Regions from separate parts of the Cytobacillus sp. EB106-05-05-XG126 genome, predicted to be linked through region 2. Evidence: riboswitches for the same ligand, from Rfam matches in the RefSeq annotation. Region 2 holds a riboswitch; the other holds the start of a gene.
The links. Region 2 has a riboswitch for S-adenosylmethionine ahead of AC3WTL_RS16170 (O-acetylhomoserine aminocarboxypropyltransferase/cysteine synthase family protein). Riboswitches for the same ligand answer to the same signal wherever they lie in the genome.

Region 1 (3,408 bases), on a different contig from region 2:
AAAGACATTAGCAGGATCAGAGCCGGAACGGTTGCATGCAATGACATAGCATTGGTTTTCAATGGCGCGCGCAATCAAAAGTGTACGCCAATGGGAAAGCCGGGCCAATGGCCATTGTGCTACTACGAATAAAGCTTCTGCCCCTTCCGCTGTATGGGACCGTATCCACTCAGGAAAACGGATATCATAACAGATCATTCCTGCAAATTTCCTATTGTCCAGAGAAAATTCTCCTCTGGCTGACCCTCCTTTCAAATAGAGATGCTCATTCATAAGCTTAAATAAGTGCAGCTTGCTGTATTCATGTATAAGGTCTCCATTGTTATCTACAATCAGCAGCGTATTGTAAATGCCCTCAGCTGTTTTCTTTGCAACAGAACCGCCAATCAGATGGACCTTATTTTTTTGAGCAATCTCTTTCAAAAAAGCCAGTGCGAAGGCTGCATCCTGGTCCGCAATTTCATCCAATCTGGTCAAATCATAGCCTGTCGTCCAAAGCTCCGGAAGAACCAAAACGTCCGGATTAGACTTGAGCGCTTTATGAATCATGGCTTCAGCCGCTATAAAATTCTTCTCAGGTTTTCCAAAGGCAATATCCATTTGTAAACAGGCAACCTTTAATTTCATTTAACTCCCCCGCAATCATCTTTTCCTTATGTTATGATTAGTCCGATAGATAGAAATTTTCTAAATTTTACTTTACAACTTATCATTTACGTTATATCATTTGTGACTATATTTTCAATCATTTTTTTTAAGCAGGTGATCAATTTGATTAATTATTCGCAATCAGAACTATTAAAAAGTCTGCCAAAACAGTTTTTTGCCTCATTGACAGCTAAGGTGGGGAAAAAGCTTGAACAGGGTCATGATGTCATCAACCTGGGACAGGGAAATCCTGATCTGCCTACCCCGGAGCATATTGTCAAGCGTCTTCAAAGTGCAGCCGAAAACCCTCAAAACCATAAGTACTCTCCTTTTCAGGGTTACCCGTATTTTAAAAAGGCAGCAGCTGACTTTTATAAAAGGGAATATAATGTGGATTTGGACCCCGATACTGAAATAGCCATCCTTTTTGGAGGAAAAGCAGGGCTTGTTGAAATTCCTCAATGCCTTTTAAATCCCGGGGACAGCGTATTGGTTCCCGACCCGGGATATCCTGATTACTGGTCAGGAGTTGCGCTTGCTAAAGCAAAAATGGTAACAATGCCTCTGAGAGAGGAAAATAACTTCTTGCCTGTTTACAGTGAGTTGCCTGCTGAAAAGCTTAATTCAGCCAAATTAATGTTTCTTAATTATCCAAATAACCCTACTGGAGCAGTGGCAAACATTGATTTTTTTCAGGAAACAGTCGAATTGAGCCGAAAGCATGGTATTTGCATCGTTCATGACTTTGCATATGGCGGTATTGGATTTGATGAAAAAAAACCTGTAAGTTTTCTTCAGGCAGAAGGGGCAAAAGAGGTCGGAATTGAAATTTATACTCTTTCAAAGACCTTTAATATGGCTGGCTGGAGAGTAGGGTTTGCCGCTGGAAATGCAAGCGTTATTGCAGCACTGAACCTGATGCAGGATCATCTTTACGTCAGCTTGTTTGGAGCTGTTCAGGAAGCTGCGGCAGCTGCTCTGTCAGGCTCACAGGATTGTGTAAAAGAGTTGAATTCGATCTACGAATCCAGACGAAATACATTCATTTCCGGTCTCAGGGAAATCGGGTGGGATGTACAAGCTCCTCAAGGCTCCTTTTTTGCATGGCTTAAGGTCCCGGAATCATTTACATCTGAAGAGTTTTCTGAGTATCTCCTGGAAAAAGCGCATATTGCAGTTGCACCAGGCAATGGGTTCGGCCAATTTGGAGAAGGATTTGTGAGAGCCGGTTTGCTGACATCTGAAGAAAGACTTAAAGAAGCGGTAAGGCGAATGCAAAAATTAGACCTATTTTAATTTTTTCAAAAATTAAATTGACAAAAGTATTAAGCACTGTCATAATTCTAATTAAATTTCTAAATTAACTGAATAATAGATTTCGTTTTCTTATCAAGAGCAGGCGGAGGGACTAGCCCTATGAAGCCCGGCAACCGACTTAAACTTAAGCACGGTGCTAAATCTTGCAGCTTATAGCTGAAAGATAAGAAGATGTTAGATTGCTATGCTAACCTCTTCTTATTTGAAGAGGTTTTTTATTTTTCTCATTCTTTGATATTGAAAGGAAGAAGATTCATGAGCGAAATTATTGCAGTGTACCTAATACATGATGAAAAACATAATCCGGAGAAAAAAGCGGAGGAGATTGCTATAGGTTTAACGGTGGGATCATGGACCCATCTGCCGGAGCTTGAAAAGCAGCAGATGGCGAAGCATAAAGGCAGGGTCGTTTCTGTTGAAACCGTTACAAAAGATGCAAAAAGTAAGGAAACAGCAGCAATTATTAAGATCGCCTATCCTGCTGTAAATTTTAGTCCGGATTTACCGGCAATATTAACAACAGTCTTTGGGAAACTGTCTCTCGACGGAAAGATTAAACTTTTGGATTTACAGTTTTCCAATGAACTAAAAAATTTTTTCCCCGGACCTCGATTTGGGATTGAAGGGTTAAGGGGAAAATTGAATGTATATGACAGGCCTCTTCTGATGAGCATCTTCAAAGGAGTGCTCGGCAAAGATATGGATTTTTTGACTTCACAGCTGCGGGAACAGGCTATGGGCGGCATAGACCTTGTAAAAGACGATGAAATTTTATTTGAAAACAGCCTTACACCGTCAGAAGCGCGGATAAAGGAAGGAAAAAAGGTGTTGAGACAGGTTTATGAAGAAACGGGCCATCGGACCTTATATGCTGTAAATTTAACAGGCAGGTCGTTTGAATTAAGAGATAAGGCAAGAAAGGCATCCATTCTTGGGGCTGATCTTCTTCTTTTCAATGTATTCTCTTATGGGCTCGATGTATTGCAGGCTTTGAGGGAAGATGATGAGATTGAACTGCCAATCATGGCACATCCTGCAGTCAGCGGAGCCCTTTCAGCTTCAAGTGTTTATGGGATCTCCTATCCTTTACTTTTAGGCAAACTGCTCAGGTATGCAGGGGCAGACTTGTCTCTTTTCCCATCACCTTATGGGTCAGTAGCCCTTGAAAAAACACAGGCATTATCAATTGCGGATAGCCTGACTGGGAAGGATTTTTGCAAAAGAACTTTTCCGGTACCCTCAGCCGGCATCCATCCGGGTTTAGTGCCATTGCTATTCGAAGACTTCGGAATAGACAGTGTCATCAATGCCGGAGGCGGCGTACACGGGCATCCGGATGGGGCAAGAGGAGGCGGTTTGGCATTCCGCCAGGCGATTGATTTAACTTTAAAGGGAGCTTCTTTAGCCGATGCTCCATCAGACTTCCCTGAATTAAAAAAAGCG
Region 2 (3,408 bases):
TCGACCATAACAGGTTGAAGTGCTGGAAAATCATGCTTATTTCCTGCCGCGCTTTTCTTAGCTTGCTTCCCTTTATCTTTGAAACCTCATTGCCTGCTACTGTTACACTGCCATGGGTAGGAAGCTCCAGCCCATTCAGCATGCGGATTAAGGTACTTTTACCTGCACCGCTGTATCCGATAACACCGAAGATTTCTCCTTCTTTTACCTCCAGGTTCACATCGTCAACTGCTTTTACCTGACCGTTTTTTGAAGAGAATATCTTCTGTACATCTTTTATGGAAATCAACGTGATAGTCACCTCTTTTATCGAAAGATACAGATAATAATTAATAGACTGCTTTTATTCCCTATTCTTCACTCTATATAGGCTTTCATGCGCAAAAGCAAAAATGCCTTTCTGCACATGAGCAGAAAGGCATAAAAAAATTTAGTCCTTTCTCTCATCTATCAAAGCTATGCTTTGAGTGAATTGGCACCATTTCAACTAATTGACGGTTGCCGGGCTTCATAGGGCACTTCCCTCCACCTCTCTTGATAAGAGCGTAACGTTCTATATTAAATTAATACTTTAAATGAATTAAGCAGTTTTTTAACTACGTTTGCTATCGTATCATAGCCATTAAAAAGGTGTCAACGATGAAATTTCAAACTTTCGGAAAAAAGTGAATGGTAAATTTTCCTTTACGCTTTTGCAGCTAGCGATGTGAGACCTGCAGCTGCTTCTATCGCCTGTTCCAGGTCTTCAATTAAATCTTCTGCATTTTCGATGCCGATCGAAATCCGAATCAGGTCCTCCGGCACTCCTGCAGCCTTTAAACCTTCCTCATCCAGCTGCTGATGAGTAGTGCTTGCAGGGTGGATAATCAGGCTCTTTGCGTCCCCGACATTTGCCACATGTGCCCATAGCTGCAAGCTATTGATCAGCTTGGCTCCAGCCTCTCGTCCGCCCGCAATTCCAAATACAGCCACTGCCCCGGCTCCTTTTGGCAAATATTTATCTGCCAAGTCTTTGTCCGGGTGGTTTTCATGACCTGGATAGAGCACCCAATTAACGGCTGGGTGCGCCTCCAAATATTCCACTACCTTTTTGGTATTGGCAACATGTTCCTTCATTCTCACATGCAGAGTCTCAAGACCCAGTGTGAACTGGAATGCACTTTGCGCACTCATTGCAGGTCCTAAGTCTCTTAACAGCTGTACCCGTGCTTTGATAATATAAGCAGCTTCGCCAATTGCTTCGCTATAGACAATATCATGGTAGCTCGGATCAGGCTCTGTAAAGCCCGGAAACTTAGGAGAATTCCAGTCAAATTTTCCGCCGTCCACAATAACTCCCCCCATTGTGGTCCCATTGCCGAGCAGCCATTTTGTCGCAGAGTGTATGACAATGTCAGCTCCATGTTCAATAGGCCTGCAAAGATAAGGGGTAGCAAAAGTGTTATCGACAATCAGCGGCACACCGTTTTCGTGGGCAATTGCGGCAACCTTTTCAATATCCAGGATTTTCAGGCTGGGGTTTCCAATTGTTTCGGCGAAGACAGCCTTTGTTTTATCTGTAATGGCACTCCGGAAATTTTCCGGATCCTTTGGATCCACCAGTTTTACCTTTATTCCATACTTGGGAAGTGTAACTGCAAATAAATTATAAGTGCCCCCATATAAATTGGATGCGGCTACAATTTCATCACCAGCTTCGGCGATATTTAAAATGGCAAGTGTAATAGCAGACTGGCCGCTGGCAAGAGCCAGCGCACCCACTCCTCCTTCAAGCATGGCCACTCTTTCCTCAAACACACTGACAGTTGGATTATGTATCCTGCTATAAATATATCCCGGTTCTTTCAGGGCAAAGAGATCTGCAGCGTGATCTGTATTTTTGAACTGATAAGCATTATTCTGATAAATTGGGACCGCCCTCGCGCCAGTTACAGGGTCAGGCTTCAGCCCCCCATGTACTCCAATTGTTTCAAAGCGGTAATTTTTCTGTTTGTCCGTCATCGCTATCTCTCCTCTATAAAAATGTTTTTATTTCATTTCTTAAAAGCAGAAAAACCCTCTTCATAAGAAGAGGGCTATATCGACTCTTCTTATCTACCAGAGCATTCTGCTCTGCTGGATTTAGCACCGTGTATTTTACCGGTTGCCGGGCTTCGCTGGGCCAGTCCCTCCGCCTCTCTTGATAAGAATATTCAGTTAATTAATATTAAAACGATATTATCATACTATTAAAAAAACGGTCAAGTATTGTGCAGTGAAATTTTCCCTAAACAGAAAAAAGACTCGAGAAGCAACTTTTTTCTGTAAGTGGTTTCAAGCATTATTTCGTTTTGGGAAATGGCATCCCTTAGCTTTACTTTTCCTGTAATCAGTGACAATACAGCTTCTTCCGATCCCGAGATTTCAACATCAAAATGGCTGGTGCGGCTTGCCTTCTGTATTTCCCCATTCGAAATTTTCAAAGGAATGCATGTGTTTCCCGCCTTAATAAGCAGAGAAAAGTTTGAACTTCTTAAGAAAAATCCAAGATGCCCTTTAGCCTTTAATTCCCGGATAAATACATCAGGTAAACTCCTCACAGCCTCACCTCTTTTAATGGGGTCAATTGACTTTAATATTCAGTAATAAAGTGCTTTAATCCTTTATTTTTCATTCGACAAAATCAGAAAGGCATTGCCTGTTTAATTGGCATTGCCTTTTCATTTCCCGAGAAATATGTCAGATCATACTATTTTCACAGAGGCTGCTTCAGTTTTTGTCTTTTTATAGCCTCTGAATACAAAGAAAAAGTAGAGAGAGCCAATCAAGTATAAAGAAGCTGTAATGGTGAATACGAGTGCATATCCCCAATAATCTCCATATCTCATGACGATTCCTGTTGAAACCGGGCCCATTACAGCCCAGCCCAGATTGAACACCATCTGATTGACTGAGTTTGCCAGTCCTTTCATCGAATCATTTACCTTTGACATCATCAATGACATTTGTATAGGATTTCCCGCATTCATCAACGCCTGCCGGAACAAAAAGCCAATGGCAGCCAGCCAAAGGTTTTCAGTATAAGCGGTTAAAAGCAGGAAAGGAAGTGACATGAGCTGCAGGATCACAACAGCTTTTACCTCTCCCACTTTTCTTACCACAACCGGTCCGATAATCATGGCAAAGGCCGTGGCAGCCTGCCCTAATGAAATAATCATGCCAATAGCTGAATTGGAGGCTTCAAAGCGGTCTGCGAAGTATAGATTCAGATAGGGAATAACTAGTCCTGCACCAATTCCAATCAGCAGCTGAGCAAAAGCAAACATCGCGATAATTTTGACACCGTCATTTTTAGCTGAGAGTTTTTTGAATGACCAGCCTTTTATGCCCTTTGCACCTTTTCGATCTTTCGAAACCTCTGCGAAACGC

Region 1: it holds a riboswitch for S-adenosylmethionine, as region 2 does, so the genes downstream of both, AC3WTL_RS08955 (2,3-diketo-5-methylthiopentyl-1-phosphate enolase) here and AC3WTL_RS16170 (O-acetylhomoserine aminocarboxypropyltransferase/cysteine synthase family protein) in region 2, are expected to answer to the same signal.

Annotation. Positions count from the first base shown of each region.
Region 1 covers NZ_JBYTDU010000001.1:1,804,235-1,807,642, reverse strand. Annotated here, with positions in the region: gene AC3WTL_RS08965 (carbon-nitrogen family hydrolase) at 1-627, opposite strand, end outside; gene AC3WTL_RS08960 (pyridoxal phosphate-dependent aminotransferase) at 772-1,944, shown strand; SAM riboswitch class I at 2,032-2,135, shown strand; gene AC3WTL_RS08955 (2,3-diketo-5-methylthiopentyl-1-phosphate enolase) at 2,221-3,408, shown strand, end outside.
Region 2 covers NZ_JBYTDU010000005.1:53,224-56,631, forward strand. Annotated here, with positions in the region: gene AC3WTL_RS16165 (methionine ABC transporter ATP-binding protein) at 1-289, opposite strand, end outside; SAM riboswitch class I at 441-544, opposite strand; gene AC3WTL_RS16170 (O-acetylhomoserine aminocarboxypropyltransferase/cysteine synthase family protein) at 685-2,001, opposite strand; SAM riboswitch class I at 2,088-2,189, opposite strand; gene AC3WTL_RS16175 (SCP2 sterol-binding domain-containing protein) at 2,241-2,579, opposite strand; gene AC3WTL_RS16180 (MFS transporter) at 2,724-3,408, opposite strand, start outside.